Saccharopolyspora erythraea: one gene and its partner. The main gene of each other region encodes a partner of the protein of the gene in region 2 in a complex. Links are inferred from orthologs where the notes say so. Each region holds a gene or a part of one and is shown on either strand. Other genes may lie near its edges. The genes, in order: smc and HUO13_RS29220.

What was found.
Region 1: the proteins of HUO13_RS29220 (region 2) and smc are in contact, whole or in part, in a crystal structure (PDB 3ZGX), measured with the Bacillus subtilis proteins. The link is inferred for Saccharopolyspora erythraea from one-to-one orthologs.

Annotation. Positions count from the first base shown.
Region 1 is NZ_CP054839.1:6,808,791-6,813,560, forward strand. What follows is about bases 153-4,623. They hold smc (chromosome segregation protein SMC), read right to left. Parts: upstream 4,235-4,623; coding sequence 353-4,234; downstream 153-352. Other genes in these bases: HUO13_RS30425 (hypothetical protein), read left to right, coding at 153-349; HUO13_RS30435 (acylphosphatase), read right to left, coding at 4,340-4,623. Also shown: more of HUO13_RS30425, read left to right, coding at 1-152; more of HUO13_RS30435, read right to left, coding at 4,624-4,624. UniProt on the Bacillus subtilis protein: Required for chromosome condensation and partitioning.
Region 2 is NZ_CP054839.1:6,543,688-6,546,974, forward strand. The notes cover bases 1-2,988. They hold HUO13_RS29220 (segregation and condensation protein A), read right to left. Parts: upstream 1,931-2,988; coding sequence 1,070-1,930; downstream 1-1,069. Other genes in these bases: scpB (SMC-Scp complex subunit ScpB), read right to left, coding at 1-686; HUO13_RS29225 (hypothetical protein), read right to left, coding at 1,927-2,244; HUO13_RS29230 (ParA family protein), read right to left, coding at 2,297-2,988. Also shown: more of HUO13_RS29230, read right to left, coding at 2,989-3,259. UniProt on the Bacillus subtilis protein: Participates in chromosomal partition during cell division. May act via the formation of a condensin-like complex containing Smc and ScpB that pull DNA away from mid-cell into both cell halves.

The DNA of each region.
Region 1 (4,770 bases), 270 kb from region 2 along the record:
CTCGGTCTGGCAACCCGGCGAACCGGCCGAGGTCAGCGACCCCGGAGAGCACGAGGACGTCCGCGGGCGGCTGGCGGCCTACTCCGCGGGAATGCTCGACGGCGTCGAGTGGCTGACCGTGCGGACCCACGTCGCCGAGTGCGAGCTGTGCCGGTCGGAGCTGGCCCGCCCGGTGGTCTGGAACCGCGCGTCGCCGCAGCGCATCCTGCCCGCCGGCGTCGTGCACGTGGCGGGGCGTCCGGAGCGGGGCGCGGCGACCGCGCTGCGCAACCTGCCGCACTGGGCTGTGCTTTTCCTGGCCGCGCTGGTCGCCGGGGTCATCACCTACGGCGCGACCCAGCCCTTCTGACCGTCATCGCAGGGGATCGGCCGGAGCGGCGCCGAGTTCGCCCGGCTCGGATGATTCCGCGGGACCAGCGTCGGATTCGGCGGCCGTCCCATCGGATTCCACCGCAGCGACATCCGCAGGCCCGTCGGACTCCGCCGCAGCCACGTCGGCCGTCCCATCGGACTCCGCGGCGGTGACGTCGGATTCCTCCGCAGCGCTGTCGGATTCCTCGGCGTCGGCCGACGGCGACTCCACCGCCGTCGCGGGAGCCGCTTCGGCGGCATCATCGCTCTCCCCGCCCGCAGGCGCCGACGACTTGCCCGCCTTGCCAGCCCGCAGCCGCTGCGAGATCACGGTGGTGATGCCGTCGCCGCGCATGGTGACGCCGTAGAGGGCGTCGGCGATCTCCATCGTCGGCTTCTGGTGGGTGATGATGATCAGCTGCGAGGTCTCGCGCAGCAGGTCCAGCAGCGTGATCAGCCTGCGCAGGTTGGTGTCGTCCAGTGCCGCCTCGACCTCGTCGAGCACGTAGAACGGCGAGGGCCGGGCGCGGAAGATCGAGACCAGCATGGCCACCGCCGTCAGCGACTTCTCGCCACCGGAGAGCAGCGACAGCCGCTTGACCTTCTTGCCCGGCGGGCGGGCCTCGACCTCGACGCCGGTGGTGAGCAGGTCGTCGGGCTCGGTGAGCACCAGCTTCCCGGCACCGCCGGGGAACAGCACGGTGAAGACCTTCTCGAACTCCGCGGCCACGTCGTGGAACGCCGAGCTGAAGACCTCCAGGATCTTCTCGTCGACCTCCTTGACCACGTCGAGCAGGTCGCGCCGGGTCGCCTTGAGGTCCTCCAGCTGGGTGGACAGGAACTTGTAGCGCTCCTCCAGCGCCGCGAACTCCTCGAGCGCCAGCGGGTTCACCTTGCCCAGCAGCGAGAGGTCCTTCTCGGCGCGCTTGGCCCGCCGCTCCTGGGTGGACCGGTCGAAGGGCACCGGTGGCGGCTCACTGACCTGCTCGCCGCGCTCCTTGGCCGCCTCGTACTCGGCGATCTCGGCCGGGCTCGGCGGGACCGGAACGGTCGGCCCGTACTCGTCCACCAAGTCGTCGAGACCGATGCCGAAGTCCTCGATGATCTTGACCTCGAGCTGCTCGATGCGCAGCCGCTGCTCGGCCCGCACCACCTCGTCGCGGTGCACCGCGTCGACGAGTTTCTCCAGCTCTCCGGAGAGCTCCCGCACCCGCGCCCGCACCGCACCGAGCGCCTGCTCGTGCTCGCTCTGCTGCGCCTGCGCGGTGTCGCGCTCCTGCGTCGCGCTCCGCAGCGACGCGGCGATGCGCTCGAGCGCCGTCTCGCTGCCCTCGACGACAGCCTTGGCCACCCGCGCGCCGCGCTCCCGCGCCCGGCGCGCGGCTTCGGCGCGCGCCCGCGCCTCGCGCTCGTGCCGCGCCGCGCGGCGGAGCTGGTCGGCGCGGCCCTGCACGGCGCGGGCCCGCTCCTCGGCGGTGCGCTGCCCGAGCCGGGCGTCCATCTCCTCCTGGCGGACGGCGGTCAGCTCGGCGTTGAGCCGGTCGCGCTCGCCGGTGTCGGGCTCGGCCTGCTCCTCCTGCTCGGACTTGACCGCGGCCAGCCGCTCCTCCAGGTCGGCGAGCTTGACCAGGGCGTCCTCGCGGGAGCGCTCGACGTTGGTGCGCTGGACGCGCACGCGCTCGACCTCGCCGGTGGCGGAGCGAGCGGCCTTCTGCAGGCTGGAGAGGCGTTCGGTGCTGCGCGCGCGGCGGACCTTGGCCTCGTTTATCTGGTCCTTGATGGCCCGGACCTCGTCGCGCCGGGCCTCCTCCTCGGCTCGCGCGCCTTCCAGCGCGGCGGCGTGCTGTTCGAGCCTGCGCTCGGCGGCGGCCAGCTCGCTCTCCGCCTCGTCGACCGCGGCCTGCACCTCGATGACGCTCTGGCCGTCGGCGGATCCGCCGGTCGCCCAGTGCCCGCCGAGCACGTCGCCGGTGCTGGTGACCGCGCGGACCTCGGGATGCCTGCCGACCAGCTCGCGCGCGGTGGCCAGGTCGTCGACCACGGCCATCCGGTCGAGCACAGCGGTGACCGCGGGTTGCAGGCCGTCAGGGGCCCGCACCAGGTCGACCGCCCAGCGCGCGGAGCCGTCCAGCGCAGGCCACGCCGACCGGTCACCCTCCACAGTGGAGCCTCCGACCAGGACGCCCGCCTGGCCCGCGTCGTCGGAGCGCAGCAGCTCCAGGGCGGCCACCGCGTCGCCGACGCCGCTCACCGCGACCGCGTCGGCCACCGCGCCGAGCGCCGCCGCCAGCGCGGCCTCCGCACCTGGCTCCACGGTCAGCAGCGCAGCGACGGAGCCGAGCAGGCCCGGCACCCGGTCCCCCGCGGCAAGCAGCGCGCCCGCGCCGTCCTTGCGGCGCAGCCCCATCGACAGCGCCTCCACGCGCGCCTTCCACGACGCGATCTCGCGCTCGGTGGCGCGCTCGGCGCGCACCAGCTCCTCGACGCGCGCCCGCGCCGCGTCGCGCGCCTCCGCGGCGGTCGCGCGCCGGTCCTCCAGACCCGCGTCGTCGGAGTCGTAGCCGTCGCTCTCCTCCTCCGCGTCGGCAACGGCGCGCTCGGCGACCTCGGCGCGCTCCTCCGCCTCGGCCAGCGAGGTGGACAGCCGCTCTATCTCGTCGGCGGTGGCGCCGGCCTTGCTGCGCATCGACTCGACCTGACCGGCCAGCCGCGCCGCGCCCTCCCTGCGGTCGGCGATGGCCCGGACCGCCGCCATGTGCGCCTGCTCGGCGGCCTTGAGCGAGGACTCCAGCTCCGAGCGGCGCCGCACGACCTCCGACAGCACCTCGCGGGCCCGCTCCATCTCCTCGCGCAGCTCGATCTCCTGCTCGGCGGCCTCCTCCGCCTCGGCCTCCAGCTGCTCCGGGTCGCGGCCGGTGCGCTGCTCGGCGGTCTGCGCGGTCAGGTGGCGGTGGCGTTCGGCGGCCAGCCGCAGCGTGCCGTGCAGCCGCTCCTCCAGCGCCGACAGCCGGTACCAGGTCTCCTGGGCGCGGGTGAGCCTCGGCGCGTCCGCGGCGAGGTTCTCCTCCAGCGTCTTCTCCTCCGACTGCGCGAACTGCAGAGCGCGCTCGACCTCGGCGCGCTTGGCCTTCGCGGTCTCCTGGTCGGCCTCGTCGCGCGCCAGTTCGGCGCGCGCGTTGACCAGGTCGTCGGCGATGAGACGCAGCCGCGCGTCGCGCAGGTCGGCCTGCACCGTCTGCGCCTTTCGGGCGATCTCGGCCTGCTTGCCCAGCGGTTTGAGCTGCCTGCGCAGCTCGCTGGTCAGGTCGGTCAGGCGGGTGAGGTTGGCCTGCATCGCGTCGAGCTTGCGCAGCGCCTTTTCCTTGCGCTTGCGGTGCTTCAGGACGCCCGCGGCCTCCTCGATCAGCCTGCGGTGCTCGTCGGGCTTTGCCTGCAGGATGTTCGCGAGCTGGCCCTGACCGACGATGACGTGCATCTCGCGGCCGATACCGGAGTCCGACAGCAGTTCCTGCACGTCCATCAGCCGGCACGAGTTGCCGTTGATCTCGTACTCGCTGGCGCCGTCGCGGAACATCCGGCGGGTGATGGAGACCTCGGTGTACTCGATCGGCAGCGCGCCGTCGGAGTTGTCGATGGTCAGCGTGACCTCGGCGCGGCCCAGCGGGGCGCGGCCCGCGGTACCGGCGAAGATGACGTCCTCCATCTTGCCGCCGCGCAGGTCCTTGGCCCCCTGCTCTCCCATCACCCAGCGCAGCGCGTCGAGCACGTTGGACTTGCCGGAGCCGTTCGGGCCGACGACGCAGGTGATGCCGGGTTCGAAGCGCAGCGTGGTGGCCGATGCGAAGGACTTGAAACCCTTGAGGGTCAGGCTCTTCAGGTGCACGGCTTCGATCGACCTTCCCGCATGTCAGGCGCCCGTTCGGCGCTACCACGTCCGGAGGAGCCTACCCGCGAACGCGCTCTCGACCCCGCAGAACCGCTCGTGTTCTCAGCGCTCCACGAATCCGGTCAAGCCGCCTTTCGGCTCCGACCACTGCTCCGCGACGTGGTCGACGTCGCCGGGGGTGTCCGGCGAGCGCAGAGCCTCCAGCAGCCGTTCGCACGACTCGCGCGGTCCTTCGGCGACCACTTCCACCCGGTTGCCCGGCAGGTTGGTCGCGCTGCCGGCGAGTCCCAGCTCCAGCGCCCTGGCCCGGGTCCACCAGCGGAACCCGACGCCCTGCACCCTGCCGTGCACCCATGCCGTCAGCCGTGCCTGCTGTGCGTCCGTCACGGCCGACCATGATGCCGCACCGGCCCGCCGCTCTACCTGCCAGGGTGGTACGGACCTGCGGAAACGCCCGCACCCGGCGGTCGGGCGGGGACGGGGTTGCGGCGATCAGTACGGTATCCGTTGCCAACGCGGGGTTTTGCGCAGAT
Region 2 (3,287 bases):
GGCAGATCCTTCAGCGAGGACAGGCCGAGCCGTTCCAGGAACAGCTCGGTCGTGCAGTAGAGGATGCCGCCGGTCTCCGGGTCGTTTCCGGCCTCTTCGATAAGGCCGCGCCCCACAAGGGTACGGATGACGCCGTCGACGTTCACACCGCGTACCGCCGCGACCCGGGACCGCGTGACCGGTTGACGGTAGGCGATCACGGCGAGGGTCTCCAGCGCCGCCCTGGTCAGCTTGGCCCGCTGCCCGTCCAGCAGGTAGCGCTCGACGTAGGGCGCGTAGGTCTCGCGGGTGTAGAAGCGCCAGCCGTCGCCGACCCGGCGCAGGTCGATGCCGCGCCTGGCGTCGGCGTAGCCGTCCGACAGCCGCCGCAGGGCGTCCCGGATGCGGGCGACGGGCTGGTCGAGCGTGCTCGCCAGCAGTTCCTCCCCGGCGGGGACGTCGACCACGAGCAGGAGCGCCTCCAGGGCGGCGTCGAGCTCGTCGTCGGAACTGAGGTCCGGCGCGGCGTTCGTCTCGACCGCGTCCGTTCCGTCCTCGGCCCCTGCGTCCGCGGCACCACCATCATCCGCAGCGGTGTCGTCCCCTGTTTCGGCGTCAGGCGTCTCCGCAGCGAGCACTTCGGCGACCACCGCGGACGCCGCCCCGGGTTCCGGGCCCGACTCGGCAGAACCGTCCTCGACCGCCACGGAAGCCTTTGAGGACGCCTCGGCAGGTGCGTGCGTCGCGGCCAGCAAGTCCTCGACCGCGTCGGAAACCGCGCCGCCTTCGGCAGGCGCTGCCTCCGCGGACGCGGCTCCGCCGTCGCCGCGCTCCGCCGCTCCGCCCGGCTGCGCCGTCGGCGTCCCGGCTGCGTCGGCCGCCGCCTCCGGCGGCGCGGCCGCTCCGCCGTGCTCCGCCGACCCGTCGGCGGCCGACGGCTCCGCCTCGCCGCCGTCCGGCTCCGCCGGGACGGCCGCGTCCGAGGGCGACTCCGTCGCCGCGGGCCCCGGCTCCGCCGGGAAGGGCCCGGCCGGCCCTGCGGGCCCGGCCTCGGGCGCCGCGCCCTCGTGCTCGGCTCCGCCTCGCTCGCTCACCCGTACTCCTCTTCCTCCTGGCTGGCCCGCGCCGCCTCCGCGTCGGCCTGCGCCTTGGCCACGCTGCCGCCGACCCACCGCACCGACAGATCGCCGAGCGGGCTCTCCTGCTCGAACAGGATGACGGTCTCCCGGAACAGCTCCAGCAGGGCCAGGAAGCGGGCGACGATCTCGACGGTGTGGCCGCAGTCGGACACCAGCTCGGCAAAGGTCAGCGAGCCCTTCTCGGCCAGGCGGACCCGCAGCAGCGCGGCGTGTTCCCGGACCGAGACCTGGTGCTGGTGGATGTGGTCCAGCGAGACGGTCGGCGGTGGTTTCGGCCGGAACACCGCGGCGGCGACCTCGGCGAACCGCTCCGGCCCGACCCCGATCATGACCTCGGGGAGCAGCCCTTCGAACCTGGGATCCAGCGCCACCGAGCGCGGATACCGCCGCAGCGCCCCTGCTTCGAGCTCGCCGAACAGGGCGGCCACCTGCTTGTACGCGCGGTACTGCAGCAGCCGCGCGAACAGCAGGTCCCTGGCTTCCAGCAGCGCCAGGTCCTCCTCGTCCTCGACATCGGCAGCGGGAAGCAACCGCGCCGCCTTCAAGTCGAGCAGCGTCGCGGCGACCACCAGGAACTCGGTGGTCTCGTCGAGGTCCCAGTGCTCGCCCAGCGCCTTGGTGTAGGCGATGAACTCGTCGGTCACCTTGTGCAGCGCGACCTCGGTGACATCGAGCTGGTGCTGCGAGATCAGCTGGAGCAGCAGGTCGAAGGGACCCTCGAAGTTCTCGAGCCGCACGGTGAACCGGCTGCTGCCGCCACCTTGCTGCTCGGCCGGGTCGGATGCCTCGTCCGGGACAGCGGAAGCGGTCACGCGGAGTGCTCCCGACGCAGCCTTCGTACCAGGATCGAGTCGGAGCCGCGTTCGTCCAGATCAGCCAGCAGCACGGCTATGGCCTCGCGCACGATCCGGCCGCGGTCTACGGCGACGCCGTGCTCGGCGCGCAGCGCGAGCCGGGCCTGCTCCAGTCCGACCAGCTCCTCGGCAGAGACGTACACGGTGATCTTCGAGTCGTGCTTGCTGCGACCGGAGCCCACCCGTCCGGTATCGGTGACCGGCGGTTCCGCGGGCCGAACCGTCGTCCGGAACAGTTCGGCAGCACCGGGCAGCGCGGCGCGGCGGGTCACGCTGTCGCTCCCGTCACTCGGCGGCACGACCGTGGAGCAGTTCGTCCCGTGGTCATCGAGCCATCACCTCGCGGGCGATCACCTCGCGGGCGAGCGCCCGGTAGGCCCGCGCGCCGGCCGAGCGCGGTGCCCAGCGCGTGATCGGCTCGCCGGCGACCGTGGTCTCCGGGAAGCGGACGGTGCGGTTGATGACGCTGTCGAACACGATGTCCCCGAATGCTTCTACCACCCTGGCCATGACCTCGCGGGAGTGCAGGGTGCGTGGGTCGAACATCGTCGCAAGGATGCCGCTGATCTCCAACTTGGGGTTCAGCCGTTCCCGGACCTTCTCGATGGTGTCGATCAGCAGCGCGACCCCGCGGAGGCTGAAGAACTCGCACTCCAGCGGGATGATCACCCCGTCGGCGGCGGCCAGCGCGTTCACCGTGAGCAGGCCGAGCGAGGGCTGGCAGTCCACCAGCACGTAGTCGTAGTCGGCCAGCGCCGGGCCCAGCACCCTGCCCAGCGTCTGCTCCCGGCCCACCTCGGCGACCAGCTGCACCTCGGCGGCCGACAGGTCGATGTTGCTCGGCAGCAGGTCCATGCCCTCGACCGTGGTGCGCATCACCACGTCGTGGACGTCGACCGACCGCTCCATGATCACGTTGTAGATCGTCTGGTCGAGCTGGTGGGGGTGCACGCCGAGGCCGACCGAAAGCGCGCCCTGCGGGTCGAAGTCCACCAGCAGCACCCGGCGTCCGAACTCCGCCAGGGAGGCTCCCAGGTTGATCGTCGACGTGGTCTTTCCGACCCCACCCTTCTGGTTGCACATCGCCAGCACCGAGGCGGGACCGTGCCGGTCCAGCATCGGCGGCTCGGGAATGTGCCGGAGTGGCCGGCCGGTCGGGCCGACGCCCCGGGAGGCTTCCGGCGAGATGTCGATCTCGTCGTCGGTGGTGTCGGGCTTGTGCGGGGCGATGCTCAGGTCGACAGCGCCCCGGGACCGCCCGTCGGCGGAGGGTTGCGGTGTCGACATGGCGATCTGACTCCTTCTGTACCGGCGG